Regions from separate parts of the Bifidobacterium sp. RTP21102st3_E2_RTP21102_210122 genome, predicted to be linked through region 2. Evidence: riboswitches for the same ligand, from Rfam matches in the RefSeq annotation. Region 2 holds a riboswitch; each other region holds the start of a gene.
The links. A riboswitch is a leader RNA that binds a small molecule or an ion and turns the genes downstream of it on or off. The one in region 2 is predicted to bind thiamine pyrophosphate.
Positions count from the first base shown of each region.

Region 1: linked by a shared signal. The riboswitch ahead of AB5287_RS01970 (hydroxyethylthiazole kinase) and the one ahead of thiS (sulfur carrier protein ThiS) in region 2 are both predicted to bind thiamine pyrophosphate.
Region 3: linked by a shared signal. The riboswitch ahead of AB5287_RS06480 (nucleobase:cation symporter-2 family protein) and the one ahead of thiS (sulfur carrier protein ThiS) in region 2 are both predicted to bind thiamine pyrophosphate.

Region 1 covers NZ_JBCPAN010000001.1:441,664-446,128, forward strand. The annotation lists gene thiC (phosphomethylpyrimidine synthase ThiC) at 1-1,353, opposite strand, end outside; gene AB5287_RS01970 (hydroxyethylthiazole kinase) at 1,436-2,380, opposite strand; TPP riboswitch at 2,371-2,479, opposite strand; gene AB5287_RS01975 (glycine--tRNA ligase) at 2,816-4,288, shown strand; gene dusB (tRNA dihydrouridine synthase DusB) at 4,433-4,465, shown strand, end outside.
Region 2 covers NZ_JBCPAN010000002.1:335,322-339,786, reverse strand. The annotation lists gene AB5287_RS03435 (HD domain-containing protein) at 1-329, opposite strand, end outside; gene AB5287_RS03430 (rhodanese-like domain-containing protein) at 491-847, opposite strand; gene thiF (thiazole biosynthesis adenylyltransferase ThiF) at 904-1,713, opposite strand; gene AB5287_RS03420 (thiazole synthase) at 1,790-2,659, opposite strand; gene thiS (sulfur carrier protein ThiS) at 2,671-2,865, opposite strand; TPP riboswitch at 3,040-3,143, opposite strand; gene argH (argininosuccinate lyase) at 3,214-4,465, opposite strand, start outside.
Region 3 covers NZ_JBCPAN010000004.1:164,639-169,103, reverse strand. The annotation lists gene AB5287_RS06490 (acyl-CoA reductase) at 1-835, opposite strand, end outside; gene AB5287_RS06485 (coenzyme F390 synthetase) at 822-1,943, opposite strand; gene AB5287_RS06480 (nucleobase:cation symporter-2 family protein) at 1,980-3,332, opposite strand; TPP riboswitch at 3,380-3,476, opposite strand; gene AB5287_RS06475 (heat shock protein transcriptional repressor HspR) at 3,608-4,195, opposite strand; gene AB5287_RS06470 (DnaJ C-terminal domain-containing protein) at 4,210-4,465, opposite strand, start outside.

The DNA.
Region 1 (4,465 bases), on a different contig from region 2:
CACGAGCTCCACATCGCAGTTCTCGCGGGTGGCCACGTACTGCATCTCCGGGGTGATGATGCCGTGGCGGGCGTACCACATCTGGGTGATCGGGTGGTCCTTGGCGCGCATCGGCTCATGCTTGCGTCCACGCCATTCCTTGGTGGCGCGGCCGCGCTTGATGGCGCGCTTACCATCATCCTCAAGGTTGCGGCGGCGGCCCTCGTAGTCTTCGATGTCGCCGCGGTCGCGGATCCAGTCGAGACGCAGGGGCTTCAAACCTTCCTTCGGGTCGCACTTGGGGCCTTCGGTGTTGTAGTCGTGGAACGGCGGGTTCGGGCCCACGCCGGGCGTGTCGCTCAGCTTGATTTCGGTGTACGGCACTTCCAGGTCGTAGGAACCATACTGATAGGTGAACGGTACGGACTTGGTCTTGCGGATGTGCGCCTTGTCGCGCTGCTTGGAACCACGGGCGGCGATGTCCACGCGCTGCTGCTTGGCGAGCTTCTGGGCATTCTTGGCGTCCTTGGCGTTGGTGAACTTCTTCTCAGTGGCCTCGGAGCCAGGCTTTGCGGCCCCTTCCTGAGCAGCCTGAGTATCAGCAGCGGGGGTGTGGGCTACGACGCGCGGCGCGTAGCCGTGCTTCTTGTCGCCGCGGACGGCCTTCCAGCCTTCGACCATGGTGCGCGCGGCCTCTTCCGGGTTCTCGGCACCCGCGATGGCGGAGACCGCGAACCAGCCGGCGGCCTTGGTGCCGGCGAGCATGGCCATATCGGCTGCGGTCACGCCGCCGCCCACGACCACCGGGAATTCGCTGGCAGCGCAGATGGTGTTGATCTGGGCGGCGTCCAGCGTCTTGCCGGAGCCGTCGTTGCCGCCCACGGAAGCCTCGGGCTTGGTGGTGGAGACGTGCAGAGGACCGGCGCCAATGTAGTCGATGCAGCCGTCGGGCAGCTCGTTGATGAGCCGAACGAGGCTTTCGGTCTCAGCCGACAGGCCCACGATGGCCTCGTCGCCGAGCAGGGCGCGGGCTTCGCGCGGCTCCATGTCGGTCTGGCCGATGTGCACACCGTCCACCTTGATGCCCTTGCGGCGGGCCTGCCACACCACGTCGGCACGGTCGTCGATCACAAAGGCCACGGAATCGGACTTCTCATTGTCCTCGATGATTTGCGCGATGTCGCGAGCCATGTCGGTCAGCTCAGAGGCATCGGCCTCCTTGGCGCGCAGTTGGATGAAGGTTGCGCCGCCGTGCAGAGCCTGATCCACCACGTCGGTCAGCGGACGGCCTTTGCAGTCCTCCGGCCCCACCACGAAGTACGCGGACAGGTCGAAGCTGTCGCGCATGGAGGCGTATAGGTATTCATTACTCATTATTATTCCTGCTTTTGTTGTTTCTTGTGGAAGTCTTATTGGAAAAAACTGTTATGAGCTCCCTCATCAGAGGGAACTGAAACTACTGCACCAAAATCTCGGATTCCGCCACCTGTTCGGCGGTCACATTCCACAGCGCGTCAAGGAACGCAACTTGGAACGAGCCCGGTCCGTACGAAGTTGTATCGGCCACCTCTCCCGCGCGGTTGTACAGCAGAGACGCGGACAGGGCGGCGGTCAACGGATCGGAGACCGCCAAATACGTGGCAGCCACGCCGCCCAGCGAGCAGCCGGCACCGGTGATCTTGGTCATCATCGCGCTGCCGCCCGGCAGTCGGTACACGGTTTCGCCATCGGTCACCAGATCGGCGATGCCGGACACGGCCACGGCGCAGCGGGTGGAAGCGTCATGGGAGGAATGCTTGGCGTGCTGTTCGGTCAGATACTGTGCCAGCGCCACCGCCGCGCCGGTTGCGGACTCCACGTCGTCGACGGATTCCACTCCGGCGGGGCGGTGCTCGGAAGCGTCCCCCACGGTTTCGGTATTGAGCCCCCACATGTTCGCCAGCGCGATTACCTCGGATGCATTCGCGCGAATCATGGTCGGGGGAGCGGCCTTGAAGGCCTGAAGAATGGCGGTACGGGTGCGGCCGATGCCGGCGGCCACCGGGTCGAGCACCCACGGCTTGTCCAAGTAGTTGAGTCGCTGGGCGATTTCGGGCAGTGCGTCCTTATAGAACGGCAGCAGCGTGCCCACGTTGATGTAGTTCGCGCCCGCGATTTTCGCGGTTTCGATCACGTCGTCCGGCAGGAAACTCATGGCCGCAGTGCCGCCGGCCGCCAGTTGCGCGTTGGCAACCAAATTGATGGTCACAAAATTGGTGAATGACTGGGCCAACGGAGTCGTCTCGCGTACGCGGCGAACGGCATCGGCGATATTGTCACGGATGGGTGAATCGGCTGGAACCGGAGTCCCGGCGGTATAACCGCTGGACACGCCGGTAAACGATGATGCACTATTGCTCATTTACTGCTCCCTACGATGGTCTTAACCAACAGGTTCTAAGGGTCAGGCTCAGGCCTTTCTCAACTCGCGAACCACATGCGAGTTCCCCTGCATTACAGTGCCGACGCTATGCGCCAACATGGACATTATCGTGACGGATTTGTTCGATACGTGTCGTCAGGTCTGGCGCGTCCCCGTCCATTCGTGATACATAGACGCCTCCGCCGAGCAACATCTCCCGAATTTGTGACGCTGACGCGATGTCAGTGGCACAAATTCGGGAAGGGTAAAACAACAGGAACAATATGGAGGTGTTGCGATATAGGAATCGCTGCGAACGGCCGCTCGTGAGACGCGGAACATATACCGGACAATGCCGCCTGACCTGTCACCATATACGGCTATCCTGAAGCGGTTGTTATTAGACCCCAAACCGTTCAAACCAGAAGGTGCATTGTGGCTCAGTCCAAACTCGATGAAGTCGTATCCCTTGCGAAGCGTCGCGGCTTCGTGTTCCCCGCCGGCGAAATTTACGGCGGCACCCGTTCCGCTTGGGATTACGGCCCTCTCGGCGTCGCTCTCAAGGACAATATCAAGCGTGAATGGTGGCGCTCCATGGTCGTCACCCGTCCTGATGTCGTCGGTGTCGACACTTCCATCATTCTGCCGCCCGAAGTGTGGGTGGCGTCCGGCCACGTGAGCGTGTTCAACGATCCGCTCGTCGAGTGTCTCAACTGCCACAAGCGCAACCGCGCCGACAAGCTCGAGGAATCCTACGCCGAGAAGCACGGCGACAAGATGCCGGAAAACGGCATGAAGGACATCGTCTGCTCGAACTGCGGCACCCGTGGCCAGTGGACCGAACCGCGCGACTTCAACATGATGCTGCGCACCCACCTCGGCCCGGTCGAGGACGAGAACAGCCTGCACTACCTGCGTCCGGAGACTGCACAGGGCATCTTCGTGGACTTCAAGAACGTGATGACCTCTTCCCGTTCCAGGCCGCCGTTCGGCATCGCCAACATGGGTAAGTCCTTCCGTAACGAGATCACCCCGGGTAACTTCATCTTCCGCACCCGTGAGTTCGAGCAGATGGAGATGGAGTTCTTCGTCACGCCCGGCACCGATGAGGAATGGCACCAGTACTGGATCGACGCCCGCACCCGCTGGTACATCGACCTCGGCGTCAAGCCGGAGAACCTGCGCCACTACGAGCATCCGAAGGAGAAGCTCTCCCACTACTCCAAGCGCACCGTGGACATCGAATACAAGTTCGGCTTCCAGGGTTCCGACTGGGGCGAGCTCGAAGGCATCGCCAACCGTACCGATTACGATTTGAGCGCGCACTCCAAGCACTCCGGCGAAGACCTGAGCTACTTCAACCAGGCCACCGGCGAGAAGTACGTGCCGTACGTCATCGAACCGGCCGCCGGCCTGACCCGCTCCCTGATGTGCTTCCTCGTGGACGCCTACGATGTGGACGAGGCCCCGAACACCAAGGGCGGCGTTGACAAGCGCACCGTGCTGCGTCTCGACCCGCGTCTGGCCCCGGTCAAGGCCGCCGTGCTGCCGCTGAGCAAGAAGCCTGAACTGCAGACCGTGGCCCAGAACCTGGCCGACGACCTGCGCTTCAACGAGTGGATGATCGACTACGACGAGTCCGGTGCCATCGGTCGTCGTTACCGTCGTCAGGACGAGATCGGCACCCCGCTGTGCATCACCGTGGACTTCGACACCCTCGAGGACCACGCTGTGACCATCCGTGAGCGTGACACCATGGCCCAGGAGCGCGTCGCTCTTGACAAGGTGGCCGATTACGTGGCCGCCCGCATCGGCGAGAAGCGCACCCGCGTGCCCCTGAAGCCTGTGGAAATGGGCGGTGAGCCTTGGCCTGAGTCCGGCGTTCAGGAAGCCGGCGGCCTGTACTAAGCCGGAGTCGCACAACTTGGGCTCCCCTCTGTGGGCTGAGCCGTAAGGAAGACATCCCAGTGGGCTGTTTGTAGGCGAAGTGGCGGCGATAGACGCCGGGGCTCCTCTCTCAGGGGAGCCCCTACTTATTTTCTTAGGAATCACATGGCACAATCCGAATCCGAAACAGTGCTCACC
Region 2 (4,465 bases):
TCCTTCAGGGCATTGACCAGGGCGGCGTGGCCATGGGTGAAGCCATGCCACTGGTGTTCGCCGTTATCCCAGTCGTGCCAGTCGTACAGGAAGTAATCGTGCAGGAGGGCCGCGCGAATCAGGGATTTGAGGTCGACGCGGTACCACAGGTGTGCGCGGTCGGCCATCCACACAGCCAGGCAGGCGACACGCACGGAATGTTCGAACGTGGTGACATTGCCGTGCTGGTAGCAGCAGCGTTCGATCTGCATGTGGCGATGCTCGATGACCTCACGGCCGTGCTTGGCGACCAGGCGTTGAATCTGCGTTCGGGTGAGCAGATGTCCCACGATTTTCGGTCCTTCCCGTTTTGGGTTGGTTCAGTGCAATCCCCTGTTGTGAATTACGATTACCCGGCGATATTCAAGAATCCATCGAGTAATACCGTGACCGATTGTAGGGCACAAATATGTCCGTGCACACTCATCCAAAAGAACGACAACGGGAACCGTTAATCGTGGTGGGTTTCAAGATAGTCGAGATAACCTTGAAAACCGCCATCGAGGCTTGCTACATCGTAGCCGCGATCGGCAAGGATTTCAGCTACTTCCTCGCTCCACCATCCTTGAGCACAATAGACTACGACAGTTCGATCTGTGGGCACGGTTTTGAGCACATGGGCCAGAGGGTCGAGTGGTGCATTGATGGCACCTTCGACCGGGTGGGCGGCGAAGTCGGCTGGTTCCCTCAAGTCGAGCAGCGTGACCGTATTCGGGTCGAGCTTGGCAAATTCCGCCGGCGTGATGCGGCGGTACGATGCTTCACTGCTCTCATCGTCATCGACCGCATTATGCAAAGCAATAGGCATGTTCTTCCCCTCTCGTTCTGATCTTGGCACCCCTCAAGGAGGGGCACCACATAGCTCTAAATCGCGCAGGCCGGCTGAATATAGTTGGCCGGATCAATAGCAGTAATGGTCGGCTGCTCACCGCACACCGGGCAATCCGGCACATGCTTTGGCAGTGGGACCCGTCGAATATTCATGGTCAGGGCATCCACAGTGAGCATGCGAGCCACGAGCGGCTCCCCCACGCCGGCAATCAGCTTGACGGCCTCAGTCGCCTCCAGACTGCCGATCACGCCGACCACCGCGCCCAGTACGCCGGCTTCCTTGCAGGTCGGAATCTCACCGGCGGCGGGCAGGTCGCGGAAGATGCAGCGGTAGCAGGGGCCTTCGCCGGGAATGACGGTCATCACCTGACCGGCGAATCCGACCACGCCGGCATGGATATACGGCTTGCCGGCCAGCACGCAGGCGTCATTGATGAGGAATTTTGCGGCGAAGTTGTCGGTGGCATCGATCACCAGATCGTACGGTTCGATGAGGCCGGCGATGTTGCTCGCGTCGACGAGCTCGTAGTAGGTATCAACCGTCACATCCGGGTTGAGCGCGCGGATGGCTGTGGCCGCGGATTCCACTTTGGGCGCTCCGACACGTGCAGTGGTATGGATGATTTGGCGTTGCAGATTGCTCATATCCACCACATCGCCGTCCACCAGTCCGATATGGCCGACGCCGGCCGCCGCCAGATACAGGGCGGCCGGAGAACCAAGACCGCCCGCTCCGATGATGAGCACGCTGGAGGCCAGCAACCGCTTTTGCCCTTTGACCCCCACACCCTTCAAAATCAGATGGCGCGCGTACCGCTCCACCTGTTCATCAGTCAATGCCATGTTTTCTCCATGTTTCCATCTCCCCTCAGTCCGCTACGCGGCCAGCTCCCCTCAGAGAGGGGAGCTAATAAAAGTGTCAGTGCAAATACCCCGTAGTCGGGCTGGACGGCACAGCCTGTCCCTCGGTCACTTTGCCAAGGCCAGACAAATACGCCGCACGACCAGCATCGATGGCGTGCTTGAACGCCTCAGCCATCAGCGGGATATTGCCAGCAGAGGCAACGGCCGTGTACGCCATCACCGCATCCGCACCCATCTCCATCGCATCGCAGGCCTGGCTCGGACGGCCGATACCAGCGTCGATGATGACCGGCACATGCGCGTTGGCGATGATGATTTCGATGAAGTCACGCATGCGCAGGCCCATATTGGAGCCGATCAACGAACCGAGCGGCATAACGGCAGCGGCACCGGCCTCCTCCAGCTGACGGGCCGCAATCGGGTCCGGGAACATGTAGGGCATGACCACGAAGCCTTCCTTGGCCAGCATTTCGGTGGCTCGGATGGTTTCGGCGTTGTCCGGCAAGAGGTACTTGGTCTCGTGTTCGATTTCGACCTTGACGAAGTCGGTGTGGCACACTTCGCGTGCCAGTCGGGCGATACGCACGGCTTCCTCGGCGTTGCGCGCACCGGAGGTGTTGGGCAGCAGCGTAATGCCTTCGGGAATGTAGTCGAGCACGCTGTTCTCGGTGGTCTGCGCGCGGCGCAGTGCCATGGTGACGATTTGCGTGCCTGCATGTTCGACCGTAGCCTTGATGAGGTTCAGGTCGTAGCGGCCGGAGCCCAGAATGAATCGCGACTGGAACTCGTGACCGCCCAGGTTCAGCGGCTTGTCTTCCACCGGGAGAATCGGCGCGGCGGTGCCGACCGGATTGGTGACGGCGGGCTGCGGCGGCAGCGGAGTCGCCTCAACAGATGCTTCAGTAACCGGATTAATATTGCTCATAGCTTTTCCTTTCATCCACCCTGTACAAACTGCACAATTTCCATGACGCACTGGTCGTCGAGCATGGCGTCGGCACGCTTATCGCGCGGGATAATCTCACCATTGAGTTCGATGGCCACACGCTCGGCGCGGAATCCGTGCGCTTCGAGATAATCGGCGACGCTGACCGGCGTCTCGAGCGTGACCTGCTCTCCGTTGACCTGCATAATATCCTTTCAGATAGTAAAAAAGGGTGCACGAAACGAACCGTACCTTAAGTGGTGCGCCCATTCATGAACCCAATCATGCGACCGTTCGACCGCTGTGATGTATTGGCTCCATCACGACCGTCTCACGGCTGAATTATGCAAACGGAATGAAAGCTGTATCGGAGAACCCGGCAAATCTGCGACAACGATTCCTTACGGCGGCATGACCCGCGTCAAGTTCCCCGGTCGAAGTCTGGCGACTTCCTCTCAGCCTCACGGCTCCCGTTCGTTACGGTTTCTCAGTGTATGCCGTTGCAGTGACAACAACAAAATAGAGCTCCCTCATCAGAGGGAGCTTCATTGGGACTAGAACGTGCCGGGGGCTTTGTAGGCGGAGCCATCCGACGTGGATGCGGGGAAGAGCTTGAGTTCTTCGACCTCGGCCTTGGCGTCGGCGATCTGCTCGCGCACGCGACCGTAAGCGGTGCCGCCCTTGCCGTTGCGGGAGTCGACCGAACCGTGGCTGGAGAGCACTTCGCGTACTCCCGGAGCCTTGTCGGCCGGCAGGAACGCGGCGAAGGTCTCGATGAAGTCATTGTCGGTCAGATCCCACAGTTCCTGGCCGCGGCCTTCGGCGAGCTTGACGCAGGCACCAGAGAGCTCGTGCGCGTGGCGGAACGGCACCCCGTTCTTGACGAGCCATTCGGCGATGTCGGTGGCCAGCGCGAAGCCGGTCGGAGCTTCCTCTTCCAGGCGGTCGCCGTCGAAGTGCATGGTCCTGACCATGCCGGTGAAGGCGGGCAGCAGCACTTCGAGCGTATCGACCTGGTCGAACACGGCCTCCTTGTCTTCCTGCAGATCGCGAGCGTAGGCGGTGGGCAGGCCCTTCAGGGTGGCCAGCAGGCCGGTCAGATCGCCGATGAGTCGGCCGGACTTGCCGCGGGCGAGCTCGGCGATATCCGGGTTCTTCTTCTGCGGCATGATGGAGGAGCCGGTGGAATAGCCGTCGTCGAGCTTGACGAAGGCGAACTCCTGGGTGTTCCAGATGATGATCTCCTCGGACAGGCGGGAGATGTCCACGCCGGTCATGGCGGCCACGAACGCGAATTCGGCCACGAGATCACGTGCGGCGGTGCCATCGATGGAGTTGTCGGTCACGCGGGAGAAGCCGAGCTCACGCGCCACGGCCTCCGGGTCGAGGCCGAGCGTGTTGCCGGCCAGTGCGCCGGAGCCGTACGGGGAGGCGTTGATGCGCTTGTCCCAGTCGATCAGTCGCTGCACGTCGCGAATCAGCGGCCAAGCGTGGGCCATGAGCTGGTGCGCGAGCAGCACGGGCTGGGCGTGCTGCATGTGGGTGCGGCCCGGCATCACGGTGCGGCCGGCCTTTTCGCTCTGCTCGATCAGGGCGTTGACGAGGTCAAGCAGGAGTCCGGCGATTACGCGGGAGTGACGGCGCAACCACATGCGAATCAGGCAGGCGATCTGGTCGTTGCGGGAACGGCCGGCCCTGAGCTTGCCGCCGAGTTCATCACCGGCAATGTCAATCAGACCGCGTTCGAGGGCGGTGGCCTCGTCCTCATCGTCTTCGATGGGGGCGAAGGAGCCATCGTCAACGTGG
Region 3 (4,465 bases), on a different contig from region 2:
GCAAAGCCTCTCGGCCAATGAACGCCAACCCGACTTTTGCTCCGTAACCTAGACAGGGCTTGGACCCGGCGACTTTGCCCGCAATCAATTTGGTAGTCTGCGAAGAACCGTAAACAATCACGGCATCGGCCGCATCGATGGCTGAATCCTCGAGCTGCTGCGAGCCGCCCTTCCATGGAACCACCGCAATGGCATCAGCGAGGTCGGAATTGACCATCGCAATGCTGCGAGCAAAGAACGCAGGCATCACCGGCTCGGAAAATGAAGATTTGCCAAGAATCGCGCCTTTGACCAGCAGGGTCATCGCCATGCTCCACACGGGAATCCCCGGCACATTGCTGGAGAACACCTGATAGGTGAGCGCTGGGCCCACATATTTAGAGTATCCCCCCGCCTTGTTCGGCCGGAATTCGTCGAGCATAGACGGCTGACCGATTTCGGAGTCAAGGAACCGGAGCAGTTCACGACGCCTGAACTGGCGCATATACCGTTTGAGCTCAATCCGCACCATGTCAGGCTCATATCCGGTGATTGCGGGAATCAGCAGTTCAGCCTGACGCCGCAGCTCAAAATCCGGATCGGCCCATAGTTGGGCCGCGTCGGCCACGATGTCGAGAATATCGTTGACACTCATCGCGGCAAGCGTGCGGTTGCGAACATCGGCAAGCTGCTTGGCAAGGGAAGTCACCTTTGGGCCATCCAGTCGCGGATAGCGCAAACGCTTCACCCCATCCGATGTGGCGACCTCATAGATTTCGTAATCCGAAACATCCGCTCCCGAGGGCAGGTGGAAGACATCAATGGCCTGACTCACGGATTCATCAACGGTTGGCACTGATGACCTCGTCTACCGCGATTGAGCACCCACGAGCCTCGGCTCCCTTCGCCCTGCCCTGCAGCAGGAATCCGTCCGGGGTCCGATGGCCGAGATCCTCGGTCAGAATACCGATGCATGAATTCCAATTGGCAAGGTCGTAATGGGCTATCACACCGGTCTCACCATCCTTGACGGGAGTCAGCGTTTCCGGATCGAGGAAGACCGTGCGCACCCAGGCGGGGTTCGCCTTGAGATAGTTGCTGGTGCCATCCGTATACCACGACAGAATATTTTGGTCATAGATCTGCGAGCTCAACTCGGTCATGCCATACATGTTGACACAGTGGTGGCGCGGCACCCCCAGTGTCTGTTCCAGCTCATCAAGCATCTGGTCTTCGGTGATGTCGCGCTTAGTGCTCTTGAAGCCGCCAGTGTCGAACAACCGGCTATCGGGGGCCAGCGCGAACGTCAGATCATGCTCATGCAGGTAATCGAGCAGATACAGATAGGACGACGAGACACCCATCAGCATCACCGGTTCACCGTCAGACACCGCACGGTTAAGGAAGGCGATGATTTCATCGAACTTGAGTCCATGCTCGTCGAAGAACACACCGCTGCCTTCGCTGCCGCAGCACTCCACGGCCTTGGTAAGGTAGCGCGACAGGGAGGAGTTCTGGTTCATGTCCCATGCCGGCGAAATCACGGCGATGCGGATACGCTCTCGATCCGGCATGATGAAATGACGGAACGGCACAATCATTGATTCATCCCACACCTCAAGATCGGGGTGGAAGTTGCGCCCACGCATCTTGCCGCCATGCGTGGTTCCGCTCGTCATGAATACGGCTTTGCACTGCTCGGTCGGTATGGTCGAAAGGTCAAGGTGCTTGAACCCGTCCACCGGCATCGGCGGAATCTCCCGCCAATCCTTGAGCGTTGCGGGGGTGACGCGTTTAGCCGCGCAGTAACGACGGTACGGCAGATCATACGTGTACTGATAGATGAACACGTCGCGCGCCAACGCACCAAACGCCTCTTCCGGGGCCTGCTCACAGCCATAGGTATGGATAAAATCCAGAATCCCGCGCTTGATACGACGCGCGTCATCCATCACATCAGTCATTGCATCGCTCCTGTCAATATCCAATATCAACCAGCATTATCGTTCATCGTACGCCGCAGCGCCAGTCCCATCCGCCGGATCGGCTGCTGGAACATCCACGGACGCCGGCGCACGATGCTTCGCCACCAAATCCGGAAGAGCGACGAAAAGCGCATTGAGAATGATGGCGCTGAATACACCGACCATGATGTTGTTGCCAAAGAACACGCTTGCGCCGCCGGTCAGGCCGGAGAGCGCCTTGGGCAGGGCGATGCCGAGCAACAGAGACATGCCGATGACCGTTTGACGGCGCTCGTCATCAGCGACCTTGCGCAGGGCGCGCAGGCCGGTCACGATTAGGCTGGCCGCAGCCGGCAGGAAAATGCCTCCGACGACTGCCGAGGGAATGACGGACAGCAACGCGCCCGCCTTTGGCACGAAGCCCAGAATCAGCAACAGCACAGCGGCGATGATCACAGGCGTGCGCGTGCGCAACTTGCCTTCGCCGGTCAGGTTGAGCAGGCCGACATTTTGCGGGTAGGCGGTGGTGGTGAATCCACCAATCAGCGAGGAAATGGCTGAACCGGCCGCCTCGCCGGCAAGACCGTAGCGCACCTGCTTGCGTTCGAGGGGCGTGCCCTGAATCTCAGAAGCCGCCTGATAGACGCCGAGAGCTTCCATGACGGCAACCATGTAGGCGATGAAGAACGGGATGAAGATCTTCCAGTCAAATGTGAACGGACCGTAGGGCAGGAAGGTCGGCAGGCCCAACCATCCCTTGGATGCCACAGGAGAGAAGTCCACCATGCCAAACGCTGCGGCGACCACGGTGCCGACGACGAGCGCGATGAGGAATGAGAACGACTTGAGCAGGCCCTTGCCGAGCAACGACAGGACAAGCACAATCGCCGTGGTCAGAATCGACACGGTCAGGATGTGCGGATCGGCGAACGTCTTGTCGCCGGGAGCCCCGCCTAGAAACTCGCTCAGCGTGAATCCAGACAGCGAGACACCGACCATAAAGATGACCACGCCCGAAATCATCGGAGAGAACAGGAACCGCATCCGCTCTATCACACCGGTCAGGCACAGCAACAGGAACACAAGCGAAGCGATGAGAATGGACGAACTCGCCGCCCCCAGCATGCCGGCCGTACCTGCCGCGATCATCAACGCGTCAAACGCAGCTGACGGCCCCTGCACCACCGGCAGGCGAACCAGCCGAGTGGCCTGAATCAAAGTGACCAGACCAGAGACGATGAAGATGGCGTTAATCATGTTCGACGACAGGGCAATAGGTAAGCCGATTGCTCCGGCCACAAACACCGGATCAAGCCAGACGTTGGAAACAAGCACATGCTGGAAACCCAGCAGTACGTTCTGGGCGGTCAGCTCCTTGCGTATTGACATACGCTTCCTCTCTCTCAACGCGCATATGGGATGCCGAGCCGAACAGAGGAGTTCAACCGTCGCATTCCCTACGCGAGTGTTAGCTCACAGGTTCGAAGGGTTCGGCACATACCGTCTCAGCCTAAAGCACCCCTTACGAATCGGTTTTCGCACGTCACCGTAACAAACCTTGACATCTCCGTCAAGAAGATTCGTGCTTTTTTTCGGCAGCTGCCCGATGTGAGATAACAAACAGTTTTACGAATGGAGAAGGAATCGAAGCAATGCGGCCAGACTCACCAACCCCACAGGACCATGGACTTGGAGTCGGCGGGAGTGTAGTTGGAGTCGCCGGTGGCGCCGGCAGCGATATCGGCGGCAGTATCGCGGCCGGGCAGTTCGCGGGTTTCGCGGCGGATGGCGTTGCGCCAGAGGCGGGCGCGGTTGGAGCGTTGTACCTCCACGATATTGCCGTCACGGCCTGCGGCGAAAACGCTCTCCTGGTCGCCGGTTTGCATGCGTTTGACTTCGCGGCGCAGTTGGCGATTCTCTTCTTCGAGGACCAAAATGCGCGCGATACCGGAAAGATTGATGCCCTCATCCTGGCTCAGGCGCTGAGCTCGGGTCAGGCGGGCAATGTCGCGCAGGCAGTAGCGGCGTGCGCCGCCATCGGTGCGCTGCGGACGAACCAAACCGAGGCGGTCGTACTGACGGAGGGTCTGGGGGTGAATGTTGGCCAACTCGGCGGTCTGGCCGACGGTGAAGATGGGCAGTTCGATGTCGAAGCCGACGTCATCGGCTCCGTCGAGATCGGCCCTGCCCATCACGAGCGCGGTTGCGCACATCGCGTACAACTGCTTCATCTGGTTGGCTAACCGCGCCATTGTTCACCTCCTGATTACAGGCTGAGATAGTCGCCGGCTTTTTCGTCGAATTCTTTGGCGGCGTGCTTGACGGCCAGACCCGGCTTGGCGGGGACCATGATCTGCACACGGCCGATCAGATCGCCCGGCTGGTTGCTGCGCTGGACGCCAAGTCCCGCGAGCTTGACTTCCGCGCCGGAGCTGGAGCCTGCCGGCACCTTGAAGGTGACGGGATTGCCATCGATATCCTTGGCCTCGACCTTGCCACCGGCCACGGCCTGGCCCACGGTG